2 regions of the Alteromonas sp. I10 genome follow, and region 1 is predicted to be linked to the other one. Evidence: predicted binding sites of a transcription regulator. Region 1 holds the regulator's gene; the other holds the start of a gene.
What was found. The regulator FNR, encoded in region 1, switches genes on or off when oxygen is low (the NO sensors DNR and NnrR bind a similar motif). The targets are predictions, from matches to a motif close to TTGATCTAGATCAA.
Positions count from the first base shown of each region.

Region 2: a site for FNR is predicted at 2,776-2,789, ahead of ccoG (cytochrome c oxidase accessory protein CcoG). Genes of this name have one in related genera too.

Region 1 covers NZ_QJJN01000007.1:150,062-154,279, reverse strand. Annotated here, with positions in the region: gene ttcA (tRNA 2-thiocytidine(32) synthetase TtcA) at 1-840, opposite strand, end outside; gene uspE (universal stress protein UspE) at 989-1,912, opposite strand; gene fnr (fumarate/nitrate reduction transcriptional regulator Fnr) at 2,157-2,894, opposite strand; gene BZA03_RS14395 (sulfite exporter TauE/SafE family protein) at 2,940-3,599, opposite strand; gene ccoS (cbb3-type cytochrome oxidase assembly protein CcoS) at 3,586-3,816, opposite strand; gene BZA03_RS14385 (heavy metal translocating P-type ATPase) at 3,818-4,218, opposite strand, start outside.
Region 2 covers NZ_QJJN01000003.1:369,840-374,057, reverse strand. Annotated here, with positions in the region: cobalamin riboswitch at 1-182, opposite strand, end outside; gene BZA03_RS08465 (serine/threonine protein kinase) at 302-1,285, opposite strand; gene ccoG (cytochrome c oxidase accessory protein CcoG) at 1,282-2,712, opposite strand; gene BZA03_RS08455 (hypothetical protein) at 3,193-3,564, shown strand; gene BZA03_RS08450 (DUF3016 domain-containing protein) at 3,688-4,218, shown strand, end outside.

The DNA.
Region 1 (4,218 bases):
CGGGCCTTCTTGTGTAGCTATAGCTTTAAAATCATAAAGGTTGCTGTCGATTAAGTGTGAAGGCGCTACGTTTTGAAGCGCGCGGAACATCGACTCTATACGACCTGGGAAGCGACGGTTCCAGTCTTGAAGCATAGCCTTTATGTTTTGGCGCTGTAGGTTTTCTTGTGAGCCACAAAGGTTACAAGGAATAATCGGAAATTCAGCGGCCTGAGAATATTTCTCGATGTCTTTTTCTGTGCAGTACGCCAATGGACGAATAACGATGTGTTCACCGTTATCGCTGACTAGCTTTGGCGGCATAGACTTAAGCTTGCCACCATGAAACATATTGAGGAAAAACGTTTCTAGCATGTCGTCGCGGTGATGACCTAATGCAATTTTAGTCGCACCTAACTCTTTTGCCGTGCGGTACAAAATACCACGGCGCAAGCGAGAACAGAGAGAGCATGTTGTCTTTCCCTCTGGAATTTTGTCTTTAACAATAGAGTAGGTGTCTTCTTCTACAATTTTGTAGTCAACGCCAATGCTTTCTAGATATTCAGGCAAGATATGTTCTGGGAAACCAGGCTGCTTTTGGTCAAGATTAACCGCAACGATATCAAAGTGAATAGGCGCAATCTTCTTTAAAAACAATAAAATATCTAGCATGGTGTAGCTGTCTTTACCGCCAGATAAACACACCATTACTTTGTCGTTGTTTTCAATCATACCGAAATCGCCAATGGCTTTACCCACATTGCGGCGAAGTCGTTTCTGAAGTTTGTTGAAGTTGTACTTTTGCTTACTTTGCGCAGCATTTAATGGCGACGCGTCAGCACTGTTTGTGCCTAAACTCATAATTAACTAGCTTGGTTTGTGATAAAGCCACCATTATACATTAAAGCGGCTTTTCGAGACCATGCTTGTGAGGTTAAATTTGTTGGTGACATACCGTGTTGGCCGCTAAGTAACGGCAAACACGGGCTATGCGGTACTGATGAAAAGATTACAGCGACAACGGCGACACAAATCCATCTGGCTTAATAGCAAGCACATCGCAATTGAGTTCGTCGATCACGTGTTCTGCAGTATTACCAATTAGGGCCGCTGAAATGCCCACACGGCCAACGGTACCAATAACAACCAGCTCTGCATCCAGTGTTTTTGCCACTTGCGGGATAACTTTTTCCGGAAGGCCTTCTCTTACTACGCATTTGTTTTCAGGAATACCGTACTTTAACGCGTGACTACGCATTTCTTTTAAATGATGATTTTTTACCGCGTCGTGGTAGGTATCGGGGTCGAACTCAGGTACTTCTATGGCGATATTAAGTGGTGTAGAAGGGTAACTGTTGACCAAATTTACGCTACCTTTCAATAAAGAGGCGTAGTCGTTAGCAATGAGGGTGAGCTTATCGTTAAGTGCGGCATGCTCATCGTCTTCACTGCCTACGTTTACTGCAGCAATAATCTCTCCTCCTTCTGGCCAGTCGTGCTCTTTAACGAGCAATACTGGGCGAGGGCATTTACGCATTAAATGCCAGTCGGTGGGGGTGAAAATAACAGAAGCAAGATCGTCGTGCTTTTTGGTTGCCTTTACCACTAAATCTATCTGATTGTTTAGGGTGTAGTAAATAATCGACTCATACGCACGATTATTCCATTCTACAACGATATCAGTTTCAGTGAATCCTTGTTCTCTTAAGTGGGTGGCAAGCCATTTTGCATGCTCCTTTGTAACTGCATCGCGCATTGACTCGCGCTCATCCGGGCTAAGCATGGTCGTCATATCATAAGATAAGTCGTATACCACCATCATGGCGGTAACTGAAGCGCCTGTTTTTGAAGCGAGTTCATAAGCTCGGCTTAGTGCAGGTTGGTTATCGCGCTCGGCATCTACCACGGCCAGAATTCGTTTACACTCAATCATAACGTCCCCCTAACTACGAAACTTAGTAGCGGCTGTCGAAATCGAAGCTTTCTAATACTAACTATAAACGACATTGGGAAAAACGTAAGTTGTTTTAGATCAAGAATTTTACGAGGCGACCATGAGTGAACCTACCTAATTGAATATGGAGCAACCGGCGTGGCGCTGAAAGGGCAGGTAGGTGGCTAACACAGGTTACAAAAAAGCGCGCTTAGTGCGCGCCTTATTTAACACTTAAAAAGGACTAACCGCAGACAACGCTAGGGCCGTTAAGCGCCGCTAGTTTGGTGTTTAGCCTATCGAAATCCAAAATAGTAATAAGCTTGCCGTCTACTTTTATGATGTTGTCTTTTTGAAAACGGCTTAACAGACGACTAATCGTTTCAATCGTTAATCCTAAATAGTTTCCAATTTCGTTGCGCGTCATGGTTAAGTGGAATTCTCTATGGGAAAAGCCACGCTCTTCAAAGCGTTGCGACAGGTGTGAGATGAAATACAGTAAGCGCTCTTCTGCGGTTCGCTTGTTTAAAAGCATGATCATGTCGTGATCTTGTTTTATTTCAGCGCTCATGAAGCTCATGATCTGGTGGCGTAGCTTTGGAAATTGCACTGACATTTCGTCGAGGGTCTCGTAGGGAAGCTCACACACCATGGCAGTTTCTAACGCAGAAGTATAGCTTTGGTGTTTGTTCTCTCTTAATGCATCGAAACCGATAATATCACCAGGAAAGTGGAAGCCGGTAATCTGTTCTTCACCTTCGGTATTAGTCACAAATGATTTGAATGAACCGGTTCTCACTGCAAATAGAGAACGGAATTTATCACCAGTTTGAATCAGCGTGTCACCTTTATGAAGCGGCTTCTTGCGTTCAATAATATCGTCAAGAGACTCGATTTCTGTTTTGTTTAACGCCACCGGTAAACACAGGTGACTGAAACTACAGTTTTGACAGTGAATAGAAAATTGGCTTCCTTTGCTCATAATGCACGCTCTCTAAAAGAATACCCGACAATAATACACCCATTTTTAAACGATTGCGCCATGAATAAGATAAGCTGCATATATTGCCATTATTACTGCAATAATTTGTCTAAAATGGTTATGTTGAAAACTTCGAACAATATATTGGCTACCAGCGCTTGCAGCGAGCAAGGTGGGTAATGTACCCAAACCGAAGAAGAACATAATAGCAGCGCCTTCTAGCGCGTTACCCGCCGCGAGAGACCAGGTAAGTGTGGAATACACCAAACCGCAAGGAAGCCAACCCCAAATAAAACCATAAGGCAACGCACTTAAAGGGGTCTTAAATGGCAAAAAGCGTTTTGAAAGCGGCTGGACTTTGGAAAATAGGCCTTTACCCGCATTTTCCAGCACTGTTAAGCCAGTCCACCACTTACCCAAATAACACGCCAGTAGAAGCAACATGATTCCGCTAAGTAGGGAAAGGGCATAGTTGGCAAGAGGTATATAATCTGCTGCAATTTTTCCAAGTGCCCCGGTTATTGCTCCGGCGATGGTGTAGCTCACTATACGTCCCATGTTATAGGCAAGGGTATAGGGTAGTGCTGAAGCGCCTTTAGGCGAAACCATCCTTAGCGCAGCGACAATTCCACCGCACATTCCCACACAGTGAACTCCACCGGCTAAGCCGATAAGAAAGGCAGAGAAGTAGTTAATCCCTTCCATGTGGCGCTTGGCTTTTGTCTACTTTACTGTCTTGAAGTTGCTTGCGTTGCTCAGCTAGCTTTTTTTCTTCTGGCGGAAGATCATCGTCAAACAGTATGCTATACCCTTGGCGATCCAAATCTTCAAATTGATTGGTTTTCACCGCCCAAAAGAATATCACAATAGCGACGGCAACAATGATGATGGCGATTGGAATTAATACGTAAATAATACTCATGCTATTTGCTCAAAAGTCGCGTTGAGTTTGTGACCACAATGATACTGCTTAACGACATACCAACAACAGCCATCCACGGTGAAAGTAGGCCTGATACGGCGAAAGGTAAGATCAAAACGTTGTAACCTACCGACCAGCCGATATTTTGCCTTATTTTTTGCTTCACTTGATGCGCAGTTCGAATAAGCTCTGGTACAGAAAGCAGCTGATCGCCAAGCAGTATCACGTCGGCGGCAGTTTTAGCCACGTCTGTGGCATTACCCACTGCAATTGCCACATCAGCGCTGGCAAGAACTGGAGCGTCGTTAATACCGTCACCCATCATCATCACTTTCGCGCCAGATTGCTGCATAGCTTGAACGGCTTCGTACTTTTGCTCAGGTGTTAGGCCACCTTTAACGG
Region 2 (4,218 bases), on a different contig from region 1:
TTCCCATCTAATGGCGTTTAATACGTAACGCATAAAAGACAGTGGCGTATGAAAAGAAAACGACAACGCGTTGAGTTTACCGTTGCGGGGGCAGCATCAGTTTTTCACTGATTTCCCGTTTAACCCTTGTCGCCGTAGTTAATATAGAGCTAGACAAGAGCACCTACACACTGTCGATTATATCTAAGTTAAAAAGTGATAGCGAATACGGTTTCTTATACCTTACGCTTTTTCGTAACCGCCATAAGATTATCGGCAACGGTCATCGAAAAAGCGTTTTTTCAGCAGTAAAGGGGCTGGCTCAATATCCTAATTTCAGTGGAGGCTCTTGAAGGGCCGATAGCTGTTCTTTCAGAGCAAGTATTTGGCCTTCCCAGTATTTGTCTTCAGCAAACCAAGGAAATGCCCGCGGAAAAGCAGGGTCTTCCCAGCGTCGTGAAAGCCATGCCATGTAATGCACCATTCGCATAGCGCGGAGGGGCTCAATAAGTGGCAACTGTGCAGTGTCAAACGGGTGAAACTCCTCGTATGCTTCAACCAAAGTATCGAGCTGCAATAGTTGTTGTTGGCGGTCGCCGCTTAGCATCATCCACAAATCTTGGATAGCAGGGCCCATGCGGCAATCATCTAAATCAACGAAGGTAGGGCCATCGCGCCACAGTATATTGCCTGGGTGGCAGTCACCGTGAAGCCGAATACTCGATGTTGGCTTATACGCTTTTTTCGTGGCATCAATAACGGGGTTAAGTATGGCAAAAAATGCTGTCTTTAGATGCTCTGGCAGCAGTGTGCTTTGCATAAGCACCTGCTTCGGTTCATCGAGGTAACTTTCAATATCAATCGAGGGACGATGTGCAAACCCTTTAGCATGGGCCACGCGGTGAATACGGCCAATGAAACGCCCCATCCATTCGAGTTGATCAAGGTTGTCACTTTCGAATTGTCTACCGCCCACCGAAGGAAATAACGCAAATCGATAGTCAGTTTCGGCCACGGTGTGGTGATGCAGCGTGCTGCCATTGAGAGAAATGGGCGCAGCCAATGGAATTTCGTTATCGATTAGCTCTGCAGCAAACGCGTGTTCTTCAAGAACTTGAGCGTCGGTCCATCGACCTGGGCGATAGAATTTTGCTACATAGCGCTGACCGTCTTCAGCCAAAAACTGATAGACGCGGTTTTCATAACTATTTAGTGCTAGCAAACCGCTTTGAAGAAAAATGCCCTGACTTTCCAGGGCATCTAATATGGTGTCTGGGCTAAGCCCAGAGAATGAAAAATCTGTCATCGATAAAGGAACTTAGTTGGCTCATCAACGGTAACCGTTTCCCCATCAATAGTGGTGGTTACACTGATAAAAATATCGGTAACCGTATCTTCCAGATTATAGGCGTCAGTTGCAACTGAAATTGGCGTGCTATACACCGCACCGCCTTCAACTGTTACAGTTTGCTCACCAATGTACTTGTAGTCAGGCAAACCTTTTACAGCAATAGAGTAGGTTTGGGTTTGCTGAGTTTTGTTAAGTACTTTTATTGTATAAACGTTCTCAATTAGCCCTTCATTCGTTTCGCGGTATAGCGAGTTTCTGTCGCGGATAATGTCAACTTCGGTTGGGCTGCGCATCCAAATATTGGCAAACAGCAAGCCTATCATCACCACTAAAACTACAAAGTAACCAATTAACTTTGGACGTAAAATATGAGTCTTACCGCCAGCTAGTTCTTCTTCAGAGGTAAAGCTTATCAGGCCTTTAGGATAACCCATTTTATCCATAACACCGTTACACGCATCAACACAGGCGCCGCAGTTGATGCATTCGTATTGTAAGCCATTTCGAATATCGATACCGGTTGGGCATACCTGAACACACAGGTTGCAGTCTATACAGTCGCCTAACCCTTTTTCTTTTACTTGCTCGTGACTAAGTTTGCGTGGTCGCGGGCCGCGTTGCTCTCCACGCTTTGCATCGTACGATACAGTAAACGTGTCTTTGTCGAACATGGCAGACTGAAAACGCGCATACGGGCATATGTGCGTGCACATGATTTCGCGCATGTAGCCAGCGTTTCCGTACGTACATACGGCAAAGAAAATAACCGATAAACCTGCCCAGAAGCTGGTGTTAAATGTTACAAAATCGATAAACAGTTCATCAATTGGCGTAAAGTAGCCAACGAAGGTTAAAGCCGTTAACAGCGCTACCAATACCCAAGCGGTGTGCTTAGCTGTTTTACGCAAAAATTTATCTGCATCCATTTTGCGTGCATCTAGCGCTATACGCTTGTTGCGCGGGCCTTCGAATTTCTCTTCGAACCACGTATAAATGTATACCCACGTTGTTTGAGGACACATAAATCCACACCACACTCGACCAGCGAAAGTGGTGACGAAGAACAGCGCAAAGGCGGAAACAATAAATATATAGGCCAGTAAAGTGAGATCTTGAGGCCATAAGGTTAGAGAGAATATAGTAAATCGCTGCTCACCAATATCGAGTAGCACGGCTTGATGCCCGTTGTACTGAATCCATGGAATGATGGCAAAGAGGCCCAAAAAGAAAAGGCCAAACATGCGTCTAAACGTCTCCAGAGGGCCTTGTACAGCCCGCACATAAATACGGCTACGAGAGTCGTGGCGTTTACCCTCAGGTCCACCTTTGGGTTTATGTACTTTTACCGGTGTAACGGTCTTTACCGGTATTTGTTCATTCATAGCTTAACCTTATGTGACGTAACGAACTGCCTGTGCAGTATAACTGCGTTCAAAACGTCATATTTAATGTAGATCAATAATGCGGCGTATGGTGTATCTTTTTAAAGTTTCAGTCAATACTGAAACTTCAGAACATAAGTCGTTTTTTGTTTTGATTTCCTCAGTCTATGTAACTTTGTAAATAGTTAAATACAGCTACGTGAATAATGAGGATTAATATAACGGCCAGATGCCATTTGATGCCCAACATCGACGATTAGGCTTTACCTACTATACATGAGTATAGTTTGCTGTATTTACAGGTAAACCGATATGACCCTATTATCGTCGATAATAATGTGGTCAATTACCGTTTGAATCGTGTACAGTGAGCATTGTGAAAGTGTAAATTGGCAAAGTGTAGTTGAGCACATAGTGAGAAAGGTGCTAAAAAATTGGCGCTATTTGTAGTAAACGTCTGTCAAAGTTAGCTGAGAAGTCATGTTAAGGTTCTTTATCATCGCTGCTGAAATTATTGTTTTGGTAATTGTGCTGCGGTCTCCTTTTGTTCAGTATCTCTTTGAAGATATCCAGAACTCGCTTTCTGAATGGCTAGTTTCAATTGCCACCTTACCGGAGCGAGAAGAACTGCGTAGTTTACAAGATAAAATTAATATCCAGCTGAGTCCCTTAAAGCCTTACCAGCAAACATATGTTCAGCAAATCACCGCTGATAGCGCAAGCGTTAAACGTTTTTATCACACCTATTGTGAAAAGGACGATATAAACCCCAACTTTACGGGAACTAAACGCGTTCAACTATGCCTAATCATTAAACAGTCGTCAGTTATGCAAGTAGCAAAGCGAGACTAGCCAATTTTAACAAGGCTGGTTAAATGTAAAGCTGATATAAAAGCCGACAATTGCTGCATGCTAAGCTTTCTCTAAATGTCTTGCTAACTCATAGTTTAAACGACTGAATTTAGGAGCATAAAAGTGAATAAATTACGTACTTTTTCTTATTTAGGTTGTGCCACTGCGGTTGGACTTCTTGCTGTTTTCGCTCCCACCCAGGCGGCAGAAGTAAAGATTACTTGGGAAGAACCTGAAACATATAGCGATGTTAAGCCTACTAATGAGTCACGCAAACGGTTTCGCGAACGAACATTAGAAGATCTGGAACAGCACATTGTTGAGTTAGCTAGTGATTTACCTGAATCTCAAGTGCTGTCTATGACCGTGACTAATGTGGACTTAGCGGGGCAAGTATGGCCTAGTCAGTTCGTCGGGTTTGGCACTGGTGGTGGGAGTGACGTTCGCATTATTAAGCGCATCGATATTCCAAGAATGGCGTTTAGTTATTCTTTGACCAATGCCGAAGGACAAGTCATTTTAAGCGGCGAAGATGTAAAACTCAAAGACATGGACTTTATGGAATCGACAATCCGCCGTAATAGGACCGAGTCGTTAACCTACGAAAAAGCCATGTTGAATGATTGGTTTGCAGACACGTTTTCGACACAGGTA